DNA from 2 places in the Marinococcus halophilus genome. Region 1 is predicted to be linked to the other one. Evidence: a T-box and tRNA genes for the amino acid it is inferred to sense, from the RefSeq annotation. Region 1 holds a T-box; the other holds one or more tRNA genes.
What was found. The T-box of region 1 lies ahead of tyrS (tyrosine--tRNA ligase). A T-box ahead of a tRNA ligase gene usually reads a tRNA of that ligase, here a tRNA-Tyr.

Region 1 (7,434 bases):
CACCGAATCGCGCACCTGGGCCATTTCAAGCGGAGTCTCGGAAAGGGCTGCAGTGGCATGGGCGATCTTGTCGTTTGCCGATTCTTTTTCATTCAGCAGTATCGGCGGAAGCTTGGGCAGTCTTGTTCGCTGCATTCTCATTTCTTCAATGCGATTTTGGCGTTTTAGTTCCTCAAGAGTTTCCATTGCCTGAGTCTCGTCTTTCCGAAGTACGCCAAGCTGGTTTTCTGCTTCCTGGATTCCTGCTTCTACTTCTTCCTGTTTTTCAAGAGTTTGTTTTAATTCCATCTCAATATGTGTATAAGAATGTTCTTTGATTTCTTTTTGCTCCTGCAATTGTAATACGCTTTTTCTTATCCCATCAACCTGTCGCTTTGATGAAGCAATCAACTGTTCGGATTCCGGCGGGATACGATAATTGGCTTCAATAAATTCTTTTTCCACCAATAGCGTCTGCATCCGCGTAGATAACTGATCCCGTCCTTCATGAGCCTTCGGCAGCAGCCGTTCGACCTCTGCGCGGGCTTCCACTTCTTCTTCAAGAATACGGTACACTTCTTCGTTGTAAGCGTCCATTTCAGTGAGCCGTTCTGCCACACCGTCCAGGTCAAGATTCTCAATGCGGGCCTGCAATTGTTCAGCTTCCGCTTCATTTTCATTCAGCCGCTGTTCAAAAGCAAATGCACCCATCGCATACCCCTGATCTTCCATTTCATAGAGGCCTGCACGCAGGGATTTCCATTCCTCGGGTAGGCGCCGCCGTACTTTAGCAAGCATATCCGGAACTGCATACAGCGATGCTTCTTCGCGTTTTAAATCTTCATCGAGCCCCTGCCTAAGCTGCTTCGCTTCAAATTGATTTCCTTGTTCCACCGCCTGGTAAAAAGCTTCAAAAGAAGACTGGAGATCGCGCATATGCTGGTCAAAAAGCGGCGCAGTCCTGCCCAGTGTATGCCAGTTTTGGGAGACAAACCGTTTTATTTCTTCGTATTTCTGTTCGGACTCTTCAATGCCCCGGCGGTTCTCAGATTCATTATGTACTAGCTCTTCTATTTCAAGGAAAATGTTGTTGATCTCTTCTTCAATACTGGCAAGCTGCGTATCGACAGCAGTAGTAATTTCCGAAGCCTGATTGAATTTATACTTATCTGCTTTTTCTTCGGCATCGTAAAGGGCCTTTTCAATATCCGGCAGATGCTTTCCTACAATTTCATCCCAGTCTTTACGCCACGATTCAAACTTTTCTTCTGTTTCTCCCGACATCGTCATGCCCTTGACTCTCGCGATTTCTTCAGCCACAGGCTGGTCAGCCATATTCGCCCTCGCGTCCTCCAGGCGGTCTACTTCCCTGTAAATGCGTCTGCGTCCCCATGCTCCGTATATAACAAACGCGGCGATAATAATAACCAGAACTATAATTACAATTGTTGTCGCCAAATTCCTCACTCCAGTTTTTCCCGCTGTGCATCCTTGTTTTTCAATAATTTACACGTTATGGGTTATACTTATCTCATACTTTAGTAGAAATGAATGTAAACAAAATATTTTTTCAATTATGTTTGCTTTAACTTATGATAACATGTAAACGCACTGATTGTTATATGACGATAAAGAAAATTTTGAGAAAATCTATTTTCCTTATTTCCTTATCTACAACATTCGATTTTTCATTATATTTTCCACAAAAAGGGGAAATTGTACCTATGCCAATCACCCGTGACGGCCATATCCATACTCCGTTCTGCCCGCATGGAAGCAAAGACTCGTTTCATACCTATATTGAAGCTTGTATTAACAATGGAATAAAAACGATTAGTTTTACTGAGCATGCTCCTCTGCCTGAAGGCTTTACCGACCCTGTGCCTGATAAAGACAGCGCCATGCCGATCGAAAAGCTCGATCAGTATTTAGATGTCTTAAACGATCTTCAATTAGAATATATTAATGACATTATTATCAAAAAAGGGCTGGAAGTAGATTTTATTGAAGGATTCGAGAAAAATACAGAGACATTTATGGACACTTACGGCTCTGAGCTTGATGATTGCATTCTCTCTTCTCATTTCATTAAAATAAATAGCGAGTATATATGTATAGATTTTTCTCCAAGTCACTTTGATCGTTACGTACGTCTTTCCGGGTCACCGCAAAAGGCAGCGGAATTGTATTACGACGCCGTGCTCCGCTCTATCCGGACCCCCCTTGGAAAATACGCGCCAAAAAGAATTGGCCATATGACGCTCATTCGTAAATTTCATAAAAATTACGATCATGATTTCCTTGTTAGAGACACTATCGAATCTATTTTGCAGGAAATTAAACTCCGGGGCTTTGAACTTGATGTAAACGGCGCCGGGACAACGAAACATCGCTGCCTCGAGCCGTATCCGCATCCATCCGTAATTCAGACTGCAGCGGAAATGGGGATACCTCTTGTGTATGGTTCCGATGCCCACGCCTCTTCAGGATTATTAGCAGGAAGCACAGATATTTCAGTTCTCACTGAAGGACAATTACAACAATAAAAGAGGGATATTTATGTCTTTTCAACCAGTTTCTTACGACACGTCTTTAGAAAAAAGCTACCATACTTTATGTCAGCAGGCGAAAGCTTTATTTTCCGGAGAAAATGACCCGACCGCCAATTTGGCTAATGCTTCCGCGCTGCTTAATCAATTTTTATCTAACGTCAACTGGGTGGGTTTCTATATCTGGAGCGAGGCAGAAAATGAACTGGTACTCGGACCGTTTCAAGGACTCCCTGCCTGCAACCGCATCACCCCGGGCAAGGGCGTTTGCGGTACTGCTTATGAGAAAAAACAGACGGTCCGCGTCGAGGATGTCCATGCCTTTCCCGGCCACATCGCCTGCGACGCTGCCAGCCAGTCGGAAGTAGTGGTCCCGCTGTTCACTCCTGAAAAGGAAGTATACGGCGTGCTCGACATTGACAGTCCGGTCCTGAACCGTTTTTCCGAACAAGAAGCATTCTTTTTACGCCAGTTTGCCGATGAAATTGAAAAAGGGCTGTTTCCATCTGGAAATTAATCTTCCCGTTCCAAACAACCGGGGGTGTTCAATTTAAGCACCCCCGGTATTTTTGATTTCCTCAGAAACCGTCAATTCATTTCACGCACTTCTTTTCAGTTTAAACGTATTGACTTGATAACTGTCAAAAGTTATAATGACGGTTGTGTAAAAGACAGCCTGGGCAAGCCTGGCATGTGCTTTCCATTTTGCTCCTTGCTCCTTGCAAGGTGTGTTGCGTAACCCCTAGCTGTCGGGGCGAAGACATACGAGGGTAAAATGAGCATGACGGGAGATTCGCCAACAGTGTTTTTATACCAAAATTTGTTTTTATAGAGGAGGATGCCATTATGGCACGCTATACAGGTCCAACCTGGAAAAAGTCCCGCCGCTTCGGCATCTCTCTCAGTGGTACAGGAAAAGAACTCGAAAAACGTCCTTACCCGCCGGGAGAGCATGGCCCAACGCAGCGCAGAAAATTATCTGAATACGGTGTGCAGCTGCAGGAAAAACAGAAACTCCGCTTCATGTACAACTTAAATGAGCGCCAATTTCTGCGCACATTTAATATCGCTGGCAAATTGCCTGGTGTACACGGCGAAAACTTCCTGATTTTACTTGAATCCCGTCTCGATAACCTTGTTTATCGTCTCGGTCTTTCCCGCACGCGCCGTGGCGCACGCCAGCTGGTTAACCACGGCCACATCACTGTAGACGGTAATCGTGTAGATATTCCGTCTTACCGTGTAGAGCCTGGAAAAACCATCAGTGTTCGTGAAAAATCCCGCAACATGAGCGCTATCCAGGACGCAATTGAAGCAAATTCTTTCGTCCCGGAATACCTTACGTTTGACGCTGATAACCTTCAGGGTACCTACAGCCGCTATCCTGAACGTTCTGAGCTTCCTGCGGAAATTTCCGAAGCACTTATCGTTGAGTACTACTCTCGTTAATAGTAAAAATCCCGTGCAGACTAACGTCTGCACGGGATTTTTGTATTTTATGCGTGGTTAGAATTGAGTTTTATCAACCGTGCTTTAAAATCAGAAAATATTTCTTTTTACCCCGGCGCATAATAATAAAACGGTTATCAATCAAATCATCATTCGCTACCGTTTTTTCTGTACGCTGTTCCCTTTCACCGTTAATATATATGGCTCCGTTTTGCACATCTTCTCTGGCCTGCCGTTTTGAGCCAGCTATGCCGGACTGAACCAACAGGTCCACCAGATTTTGTTCTTCTGCTTCCATCGTGTACGATGGTACATCTTTAAAGCCCTGGGCTATTTCATCTGCTGTAAGTGCTGTCAGCTTTCCTCCACCAAAAAGAGCCTTCGTAATGTTTTCAGCCTGATTCAGTGCTTCCCGGCCGTGGACAAACGAGGTGATTTCCTGCGCCAGCCTTCGGTGGGCTTCTCGTTTTTCAGGCGCTGTTTGCATTTTTTCTTCAAGCTCTTTCATTTCTTTCTGATCAATAAACGTAAAATAGCGTATAAACTTTAATACATCACGATCGTCCGTATTAAGTAGAAATTGATACATTTCGTATGGAGACGTTTTTTCAGGATCGAGCCATATCGCATACCCGGCTGTTTTTCCAAATTTCGTGCCGTCGGCTTTGGTCACCAAAGGAATAGTCATACCGTAAGCAGGAGATTTTTCCGCGTCTTCATGTTCCAAACGACGTATCAGCTCTAGACCAGCAGTAATATTTCCCCACTGATCACTGCCACCGATTTGAAGCGTACACTGATGATTTTTGTACAAATAGTAAAAATCAATTGACTGCATGATCTGATAACTGAATTCAGTAAAAGAAATTCCTTCCTGAATCCGGGACTCCACTGATTCTTTCGCAAGCATGTAATTGACGCTGAAGTGCTTCCCGAAATCTCTTAGAAAGCTAATCAGGGTCATGCTCCCAAGCCAGTCGTGGTTGTTCACAATTTCTGCACCGTACGCACCATCAAAATCAAGGTATTTTTCGAGCTGGCTTCGAATTTTTTGCGAAAAACCTTCCACAATTTCCGGTTCGTTCAGAGAGCGTTCTGCATTTCTTCCACTCGGGTCCCCAATCATACCTGTTCCCCCGCCTACAAGCGCAATCGGCTGATGCCCATGAAGCTGCATCCGGCGCATTAAAATAATAGTCAGCAGGTGGCCAATATGCAGGCTGTCTCCAGTAGGATCAAAACCACAGTAAAAACGAAGCTGGCCGTTGTTTAACTGATTCTTAAGTCCCTCTCTTTCTGTCACCTGATTCACAAGCCCTCTTTCTTCTAATTCCTCCCAAATGCCCATAACTTTCCCCTTTCTGGTTTAAGAACACTCACAACTTGGATATATAAGTGTAGGTACATAAAAAGTCCCTTTTCGTTTTGAAAACGAAAAGGGACGATGATGACCGCGGTACCACCCTTATTGGAAGCATACGCTTCCCGGCTTCATGTTGATAACGATGCATTACACCGTTTCAGGTCTTTGGTAAAAAAGACCTGAAAGAAGCTCTGGATGTGTAATTCGCCAAAGGCTGCAGGTCGACTTTCAGCAAACGTCGACTCTCTGTGACTGTAGGTCCTATGGTTACTTTCATCCTTCATAGCTGTATGTTATAGTTTGTTTTCAAGTTTGCGCTCTTTTATTTTTAGCACAAGACTTTCAAAACTGTCAATGTATGAATCCATAGACAAAGCTACATAGAGAAGGGAGATCGTATTAATTATGGGGCGTCACGACCAAACAAGCTCAAGAAACACCTTACGCATTGTTGGTCTTTCATTTCTAACCCTATTTATTGTTTTTATTCTAGCCTTTGTATTTATCGGGTCAATCGGTGCAGGCTTTTTCGCCTCTTTGGTTAAAGGGCAGGAAGCTTACACGGAAGAAGAAATGCAGGAATCAATATATAGCTACGCCGAAAATAGCACCGTTCATTTTGCCAGTGGGGAGCAATTAGGAGAACTGCCTTCGGAATTGGAGAGGCAGCGGGTAGAACTCGATAATGTTTCAACCAACCTTCAGAACGCCTTTTTATCCACAGAGGACAGAGCTTTCTACGAGCACAACGGGATTAATCCTCAATCATTAATGCGCGCTACATATCAGGAGGTAACAAATTCCTCTACTCAAACGGGCGGTTCGACATTAACTCAGCAGATTGTTAAAAACCAGCTGCTGACCAGAGAGGTATCCTTTGAACGAAAAGCCAAAGAAGTTGCTTTGGCCTTGCGAATGGAGACTTATTTCACTAAGGATGAACTGTTTCAAGCCTATATGAACATTGTCCCGTTCGGCCGGAATGCCAATGGAGAAAATATTGCAGGGGCTCAGGCAGCCGCACAGGGAATCTTCGGTGTTGATGCTTCTGAACTGAATATCGCCCAGTCTGCTTATATTGCCGGTCTTCCACAAAACCCATACACATACACCCCATTTGAAAGTAATGGAGATGTTAAAGATGACCTTTCTGCAGGTTTGAACCGTAAAAATGAAGTTTTGCATAATATGCTTGAGATAGACTCCATTTCTCAGGAAGAATTTGATGAAGCAATGAACTATGATATCCGCAGCAATCTTGCTGAGCCAAAAGAAGAAGTAGCCCAGGAGTACCCTTACCTGATCAACGAAACCCAGCGCCGGGCAACGCAAATTATGCGTAAGCAGATGCTTGCAGAAGATAACGTCCAGCTCGAAAACTTATCAGACGAAGAGCGCCAGGAGACCATCCAGCAGTATAACCAGGAAGCAAGCCGGGAAGTCTCTGAAGGCGGCTATGATATCGAACTGACGGTTCATAAAGATACCTATGATGCGATGCAGCAGGCCGTAGAGGACAATGAATACTTCGGACCTGAAAAAGAAGGCGAAGCAGAGCAGGTCGGCGGCATGATGATTGAAAATAACAGCGGTGCTATTTTAAGTTTCATCGGTGGCCGCGATTTTGAAACAAGCTCGTTAAACTATGCCACCCAGACGCGCAGACAAAACGGTTCTACAATGAAACCACTGCTTGATTATGGGCCGGCAATTGAAGAAGGAATTTTACATCCCGGGCAGACGCTGCTTGATATTCCTACCGAATATGGAGGAGACGATGACGAACTCAACAACTTTGACGGAGAGTATGAAGGCTTTATTGATGCCAGAAGCGCTTTAGCCGAATCACGTAACATACCGGCAGTGCGGGTATTTGATATGCTTGACGAATCGACAAGAGAAGAAGCCCTTACTGATTTGGGCATGGGCAATGTAGTCGAAAACGGCATTTCTACTTCCACTGCGATCGGCGGGCTAAGCCGCGGCGTAAGTGTAGAACAAAATACAAGTGCGTTTACAACTTTCCCTGCCGGCGGTGAGCACCATGATCCTTATATGGTGGCTTCTATTACCGACAATACAGACGAAACTGTA
Region 2 (7,434 bases), 1.3 Mb from region 1:
GTAAACGGCGGCCGTAACTATAACGGTCCTAAGGTAGCGAAATTCCTTGTCGGGTAAGTTCCGACCCGCACGAAAGGTGCAACGACTTGGGCACTGTCTCAACGAGAGACCCGGTGAAATTATAATACCTGTGAAGATGCAGGTTCCCCGCGACAGGACGGAAAGACCCCATGGAGCTTTACTGTAGCTTGACATTGGATGTGGGTACCACTTGTACAGGATAGGTAGGAGCCATCGAATCCGGACCGCCAGGTTCGGAGGAGGCGCTGGTGGGATACTACCCTGGTGGTATCGACATTCTAACCGCAGGCCGTGATCCGGCCTCGGGACCGTGTCAGGTGGGCAGTTTGACTGGGGCGGTCGCCTCCCAAACAGTAACGGAGGCGCCCAATGGTTCCCTCAGAATGGTCGGACATCATTCGCAGAGTGCAAAGGCACAAGGGAGCTTGACTGCGAGACCCACAAGTCGAGCAGGGACGAAAGTCGGGCTTAGTGATCCGGCGGCACCGCATGGAAGGGCCGTCGCTCAACGGATAAAAGCTACCCTGGGGATAACAGGCTAATCTCTCCCAAGAGTTCACATCGACGGGGAGGTTTGGCACCTCGATGTCGGCTCATCGCATCCTGGGGCTGAAGTAGGTCCCAAGGGTTGGGCTGTTCGCCCATTAAAGCGGTACGCGAGCTGGGTTCAGAACGTCGTGAGACAGTTCGGTCCCTATCCGTCGCGGGCGCAGGAAAGGTGAAAGGAGCTGTCCTTAGTACGAGAGGACCGGGATGGACACACCGCTGGTGTACCAGTTGTTCCGCCAGGAGCACTGCTGGGTAGCTACGTGTGGACGGGATAAGTGCTGAAAGCATCTAAGCATGAAGCCCCCCTTAAGATGACCTTTCCCCTCTACGGAGATAAGACCCCTTGGAGATGACGAGGTAGATAGGTCCGGCGTGGACGCATGGCGACATGTGCAGCGGACGGATACTAATCGGTCGAAGTCTTATCCACGCTCAGCACGATACGCGGCGGTGGCCGCGGTCTCGGTATTTGGTTGTCAGGGCCCGACGGGCCGGTCCGGTGGCAACAGCGAAGAGGTCCCACCCGTTCCCATGCCGAACACGGAAGTTAAGCTCTTCAGCGTTGATGATAGCCGGGGGCTCTCCCCCCGTGAAAGTAGATCGCTGCCGGGCTTTTTTTATTATATTCCGCAGTAGCTCAGTGGTAGAGCAATCGGCTGTTAACCGATTGGTCGCAGGTTCGAATCCTGCCTGCGGAGCCACTGGAGAGCTGTCCGAGTGGCCGAAGGAGCACGATTGGAAATCGTGTAGGCGGCATTCCCGTCTCGAGGGTTCGAATCCCTCGCTCTCCGCCATACATATTTATTTCAGAGGCCCGTTGGTCAAGTGGTTAAGACACCGCCCTTTCACGGCGGTAACACGGGTTCGAATCCCGTACGGGTCACCATTTACGGAGGATTAGCTCAGCTGGGAGAGCACCTGCCTTACAAGCAGGGGGTCGGCAGTTCGATCCTGTCATCCTCCACCATATATTTTATATCGCGGGGTAGAGCAGTCTGGTAGCTCGTCGGGCTCATAACCCGGAGGTCGTCGGTTCAAATCCGTCCCCCGCAACCAAAAGGGCCTGTGGTGTAGTGGTTAACATGCCTGCCTGTCACGCAGGAGATCGCGGGTTCAAATCCCGTCAGGCCCGCCATTTTACCTTTATTCGTATTGACAAACAAAATGAATAAGGTATAATTTCAGTTGTCTATTCCGAATTGCTTCATTGAATCAATTTATGGCAACAATATCTAATGTGGCTCGATAGCTCAGTCGGTAGAGCAGTGGACTGAAAATCCTCGTGTCGGCGGTTCGATTCCGTCTCGAGCCACCATTCAAAAAACGCCGGTCTAGCTCAATTGGTAGAGCAACTGACTTGTAATCAGTAGGTTGGGGGTTCAAGTCCTCTGGCCGGCACCATATGTGGAGGGGTAGCGAAGTTGGCCAAACGCGGCGGACTGTAAATCCGCTCCTTCGGGTTCGGCGGTTCGAATCCGTCCCCCTCCACCACTTATACAGGGGTATAGTTTAATGGCAAAACAGCGGTCTCCAAAACCGCCAATGTGGGTTCGATTCCTACTACCCCTGCCATTTTTAATGTGTTATGTTCACATGGCGGTTGTGGCGAAGTGGTTAACGCACCGGATTGTGGTTCCGGCACGCGTGGGTTCAATTCCCACCAATCGCCCCATATTGGATAATGGGCTATAGCCAAGCGGTAAGGCATCGGGTTTTGGTCCCGTGATGCGCTGGTTCGAATCCAGCTAGCCCAGCCAATTGCGGAAGTAGTTCAGTGGTAGAACACCACCTTGCCAAGGTGGGGGTCGCGGGTTCGAATCCCGTCTTCCGCTCCATTATTAACATAAGCATTAAGCCATTCTCTGGAATGGCGGTATAGCCAAGTGGTAAGGCACGGGTCTGCAAAACCCTTATCCCCCGGTTCGAATCCGGGTACCGCCTCCATTATTAAAGAGAAGCAAACGCCTGCCGGGGTGGTGGAATTGGTAGACACACAGGACTTAAAATCCTGCGGTTGGTCATCAACCGTGCCGGTTCGAGTCCGGCCCTCGGTACCATTTTTTAGTTGAACGGCGAAGTGGCGGAACCGGTAGACGCGCTTGACTCAAAATCAAGTGTCCTCTGGACGTGTGGGTTCGAGTCCCACCTTCGCTACCATTTAACGAGCCAGGAAAACGTTTCTAGAGAGAAGCGTTATTTTTATGTTTAATTTTAAATGCGAAAGCTGGATATAAAGAAAAAGTCTTTCCTTTTTAAAAAGGAGAGACTTTTTTTATAATTATAAGGAGAACTCCCAAACAGGAGAAGCTGCGCGCAGAAGACGGCTTTCTACGGTGCCTCCGTGAATTTGAGTAAACATATTTCCCACTGCCTGAGTAAGTTCAGCAGCAGAATCATTGGAGAGCTGTGGCCGTATAAAGGTTAATTGTATTGCTGTAGTAGTCGAACGGCTGGTTCTGCTGTCCAGGCCTGGTCCACTTAATGAGGCCAATGTTTTCTTGCGGTCTTTGGCGATAATTTGTCCGTACATCGGATGGAGATGGTTTTCAGTGATCTGAAGCTGGTCCTGCTCTACGCCGAAGCCGATTTTTACATAATCGAAGACAGTATCTGCATCGATCAATATAACCGGAGTTTCATACTGAAGATTAAAAAAATGAATGAGGTCTTCACTGGAATGCTCAGAAGGCGGGATATTATCTGCCTGTAAATTTTTGTACAGCTGTTCATGGAGAGGTGGCAGCGAACGGTCAATAAGCCCTGCCTGTTCTAATATTTGTTGCCACTGCCGAACACCTGTATAGTCATAGACAGACTGATCAAGCAGATCCATCTGGATTTGTTTATGGAAGAAGTCCACGCGCCCCCGAAGCATTCCAGGGGAGTCATCAATAACAATGTCGCGGTAGATGTTGACGCCGCATTGAAAAGAAGGAATAATTTTAAAAACAGCAGAAGAAATAGAAATGTCTTTGAGCATATATATCCCCCTTCATGTCTAGCTCATAATGTATCATACCACTTTCACAGACTCCGGCGAAATGATTTATAAAGGAGGGCCGTCCATGCGAACGGCACAGGAATTAAAAGAGGAAATTCAGGCATTTGCGGAATCTATCGGCATTGATAAAGTAGGCTTTGCTTCTGCCTCCCCCTTTGTAACCTTAAAAGCAAGGCTGAAAGAACAGCAGCGGCTGAACTATCAGTCCGGCTTTGAAGAAGACGATATTGATAAAAGAACGCACCCTGAGCTTCTCCTGACGGAAGCGACAACGATTATATCTATCGCCCTCGCATATCCCACGAAGCTTCCGGAGGCACCAAAGAATCGCCCTGGAGCACGCAGAGGCCAGTTTTGCCGTGCTTCCTGGGGTAAAGATTACCATGACGTCCTGCGGGATAAATTAAACCAACTGGAGGCCTTCATACAAGAAACGGTTCCGGGAGCAGAGTGTAAATCGATGGTTGACACTGGTGAATTATCGGACCGTGCAGTGGCAGAGCGTGCGGGCATTGGATGGAGCGGCAAAAACTGCGCTATAATTACCCCTGAATTCGGCTCGTATGTTTATTTAGGCGAAATGATTACTACGCTGTACCTGCCGGAGGATACTCCGCTGATGGATCAATGCGGCACATGCAACCGCTGTGTGGATTTATGCCCCACGGATGCTTTGATTCAGGGAGGCCAGCTTGACGCGAAAAAGTGTATCGCCTATTTGACGCAGACGAAGGAAGCGCTGCCGGAGCGCTACCGCCATAAGCTTGGCAATAGATTGTACGGATGCGACACCTGCCAGCAGGTGTGTCCGGAAAATAAAGGGGTAGATTTCCATAACCACCCGGAATTTGAACCGGAGCCGGAAGTAGTGAAGCCACTGCTCGAACCGTTATTAACAATTTCTAACCGGGAGTTTAAAGAAAAATTCGGATACATTGCCGGTTCGTGGAGAGGAAAAAAACCAATTCAGCGTAACGCCCTGATCGCTCTCGGCCATATGAAAGAAAAATCCTCGATACCGACAATTGTACAGCTGCTCTGTAACGATCCGCGGCCGGTGATACGAGGGGCCTGTGCCTGGGCATTAGGAGAAATGCCAACGCAGGAAGGAGTCGAGGCACTGCATCATGCTGACAGCAGGGAAAAAGACGAAGAAGTGCTTGAAGAAATCTCAAAAGCATTGGATAAAACATCTCCGGAACGAGTATAATAGAAGAAAATGTATCAAGGAGGATTATTATGGAGGCGTGGGCTGCATCGCGAACAATCGGTAATATAGGTGAAGTGACCGTAGTAATATACGAAGGCCGTGTCTGCATGCTGCACTTTGGTTCCTTAAAAGAAAATGAAGAACGAATAAAGCGTTGGCTGAAAAAGCATATCGGTGCTTCATGCGGACTGCGGGCAGAACTGCATCCTCTGCATAATAAAGTTTTCCGGGAGCTCGAAGAATATGAGGCGAACGAGCGCACCGATTTTACGGTGCCGCTCGATATGAGGGGGACGCCTTTTCAAAAAAGAGTATGGGAGGCCCTTCAAGGTATTCCTTATGGAATGACAAAGTCCTATGCAGAAATTGCTGCAGAAGCTGATTCGCCAAAAGCTTTCCGGGCAGTAGGAATGGCTAATAACAAAAACCCGGTTTCCATTATCGTTCCGTGCCATCGGGTCATTGGGAAAAACGGGAAAATGGTAGGGTTTGGCGGGGGAGTACATGTAAAAGAAGGACTGCTTGAACTAGAAAGAGCGCAGGCGGTATCGCGGTAGGAAAAGAAGGAGAGAGCGATTTGGCTTTACACGTGGTATTATTTCAACCAGAAATACCGGCAAACACTGGAAACATTGCAAGAACGTGTGCGGGGACGGATACTCACCTGCATTTAATACGCCCGCTTGGTTTTTCTACGGAGGACCGGATGTTGAAGCGGGCGGGATGTGATTACTGGCCCAATGTGCAGATTCACTATTATGATTCACTTGAAGAATGGATGAACTCGTATCCGGAAGCGGAATTTTTCTTTGTAGAAACAGTAGGCTCGTCTTCATATGCCGTGCATGACTATTCAGATCCGGCGAAAGATTATTTTTTTGTATTTGGGCGTGAAACTACTGGCCTTCCCGAATATGTGACTGAGAAGTATCAGGAAAAGTGTATCCGGATACCCCAGAATGATAAAGTCCGTTCATTAAATTTGTCCAACACGGCAGCTATTTTAGTGTATGAAGCGCTTCGCCAGCAGGCGTTTCCACAATTACAATAATGAAAGAGGGATAAAAAATGTACGTTGTTATTAATGAACTTGAGGTGCCGGCAGAAGCGAAGGAACAAATTCAGGAACGTTTTGGCGCTAGTGCTGAAAAGATGAATCAGGTGCCGGGGTGTTTGGAATTTTTGTTTTTAGACGAAACGACAGAAGATGGAAAACAGCTTGTTTTCACAAAGTGGGAGACCAAGGAAGACTTTCAGAACTGGCTTGAAAGTGACTCTTTTAAATCTTCTCATCGATCAGGCGGGCAGGAAAAAAGAGAGAGCGCTGCCACCGGTAATCAGATCCGCCAATTTCATGTCGTCCATGCTAACTGACCCCTGGAGTACGCAATGAAAAATGCCTATTTGACCAGCCACTTTCCGATCCTTGCTATTTTATTTTTCTGTTTATCCTTTGGCATCTGGACCCAGCAGTATACCGCCGCTTTTTTAGAAACGGCCGGTATTTATCAGGGCATGCTCGAGTTTTTTTCAGAGAATGGAATTAAATTAACCATGCTTTTTATACTTATGCTTGCGTTTTTTATGATCATTGCTGCCTTAAAATTAATTTCGGATACAATGATGGGGCTGTCCTTGTTATTTTTTTTAAACGATGAAACTGGAGACGCCCGCTCTTATCTTCAAAGCTGTGGATGGATTTATTTAATAGCTGGGGGAGTGTCGCTGTTTCTTACTTCCCAACTTTATCTACTCGGAGGGCTTTTCATTGGAGCGACGCTTTTATCATTCGTGTATTTGATTATCCGCCTGGCCCCCTCTCTTCGTTTTACTGGAGTGGCTGGTTTTTTTCTACTGCATTTGTCTTTCTGGGGGCTTTTTATTATTGGCACGGGATATGCGTTTTTACGTTTGTACAATAGTTTTTTACATAGTTTGCCAGTATGAAAAAAACGGACGGCTAAGGCTGTTCGTTTTTTTCGTAAAGCATGGGATAAATCGTTTTCCAGAAAGCGATGGCGCTGTTATCCGGAGGTAGGGGCCGGGGGTCGTCGTATCCATGCCAGACCCCCACTGTGTACCTGTCGTCATAGCCGGCAAACCAACTGTCTCTCGTAGCATTTGAAGTACCCGTTTTGCCGCTGACATCTGCAAAAACTGCCAGGCTGGAAGCCGTTCCTGAAACGACAGTGGCGCGAAGAACTTCACGCATTTGATCATTGGTTTCAGGAGACCAGACGGTGGTTTCCTGGGACTCCCATTCAAACAGGAGCTTTCCATCTGCATCAGTAACAGAAGTAATAGCACGCGGTGGCTCGTACGTTCCGTCGTTAGAAAATACGGTGTAAGCGCTTGTTAATTCCACTGGTGAAACACCACGTTCAACGCCGCCGAGAGCAGCAGCGTACTGCCTGTCTGCCGGAGTTAATTCCGCCCACTCAAACTTCTCGAGGTACTGAAAGGAAGCTTCTAGACCGGTTTGATGCATAAGGCGCAGAGCGGAGGTGTTGTAGGAAAAGGCAAGCGCTAATTTAATTGTGACGCGCTCTTTTGCTGCTCCACCTTCATTTGCAGGGCAATAGGAAGCAACACAGTATTTTTTGGTAGAAACTAATTGGTGAATCGAACGCTCGTGTTCTTCAAGGTACGGTCC

Region 2: it encodes a tRNA-Tyr, which carries the amino acid that the T-box ahead of tyrS (tyrosine--tRNA ligase) is inferred to sense. The anticodon was not compared.

Annotation. Positions count from the first base shown of each region.
Region 1 is NZ_FVZD01000006.1:713,217-720,650, reverse strand. Features, by position in the region: gene B5066_RS09780 (septation ring formation regulator EzrA) at 1-1,437, opposite strand, end outside; gene hisJ (histidinol-phosphatase HisJ) at 1,704-2,525, shown strand; gene B5066_RS09770 (GAF domain-containing protein) at 2,539-3,045, shown strand; gene rpsD (30S ribosomal protein S4) at 3,375-3,977, shown strand; gene tyrS (tyrosine--tRNA ligase) at 4,051-5,325, opposite strand; T-box leader at 5,412-5,633, opposite strand; gene B5066_RS09755 (transglycosylase domain-containing protein) at 5,746-7,434, shown strand, end outside.
Region 2 is NZ_FVZD01000006.1:2,031,891-2,039,324, reverse strand. Features, by position in the region: rRNA gene B5066_RS16500 (23S ribosomal RNA) at 1-1,000, shown strand, start outside; rRNA gene rrf (5S ribosomal RNA) at 1,066-1,182, shown strand; tRNA gene B5066_RS16490 (tRNA-Asn) at 1,197-1,271, shown strand; tRNA gene B5066_RS16485 (tRNA-Ser) at 1,274-1,364, shown strand; tRNA gene B5066_RS16480 (tRNA-Glu) at 1,382-1,456, shown strand; tRNA gene B5066_RS16475 (tRNA-Val) at 1,462-1,537, shown strand; tRNA gene B5066_RS16470 (tRNA-Met) at 1,550-1,626, shown strand; tRNA gene B5066_RS16465 (tRNA-Asp) at 1,630-1,705, shown strand; tRNA gene B5066_RS16460 (tRNA-Phe) at 1,810-1,885, shown strand; tRNA gene B5066_RS16455 (tRNA-Thr) at 1,896-1,971, shown strand; tRNA gene B5066_RS16450 (tRNA-Tyr) at 1,977-2,061, shown strand; tRNA gene B5066_RS16445 (tRNA-Trp) at 2,069-2,142, shown strand; tRNA gene B5066_RS16440 (tRNA-His) at 2,167-2,242, shown strand; tRNA gene B5066_RS16435 (tRNA-Gln) at 2,253-2,327, shown strand; tRNA gene B5066_RS16430 (tRNA-Gly) at 2,331-2,405, shown strand; tRNA gene B5066_RS16425 (tRNA-Cys) at 2,440-2,514, shown strand; tRNA gene B5066_RS16420 (tRNA-Leu) at 2,538-2,627, shown strand; tRNA gene B5066_RS16415 (tRNA-Leu) at 2,642-2,727, shown strand; gene B5066_RS16410 (hypothetical protein) at 2,849-3,550, opposite strand; gene queG (tRNA epoxyqueuosine(34) reductase QueG) at 3,636-4,781, shown strand; gene B5066_RS16400 (methylated-DNA--[protein]-cysteine S-methyltransferase) at 4,811-5,338, shown strand; gene trmL (tRNA (uridine(34)/cytosine(34)/5-carboxymethylaminomethyluridine(34)-2'-O)-methyltransferase TrmL) at 5,359-5,832, shown strand; gene B5066_RS16390 (antibiotic biosynthesis monooxygenase family protein) at 5,850-6,155, shown strand; gene B5066_RS16385 (DUF5366 family protein) at 6,171-6,728, shown strand; gene B5066_RS16380 (transglycosylase domain-containing protein) at 6,742-7,434, opposite strand, start outside.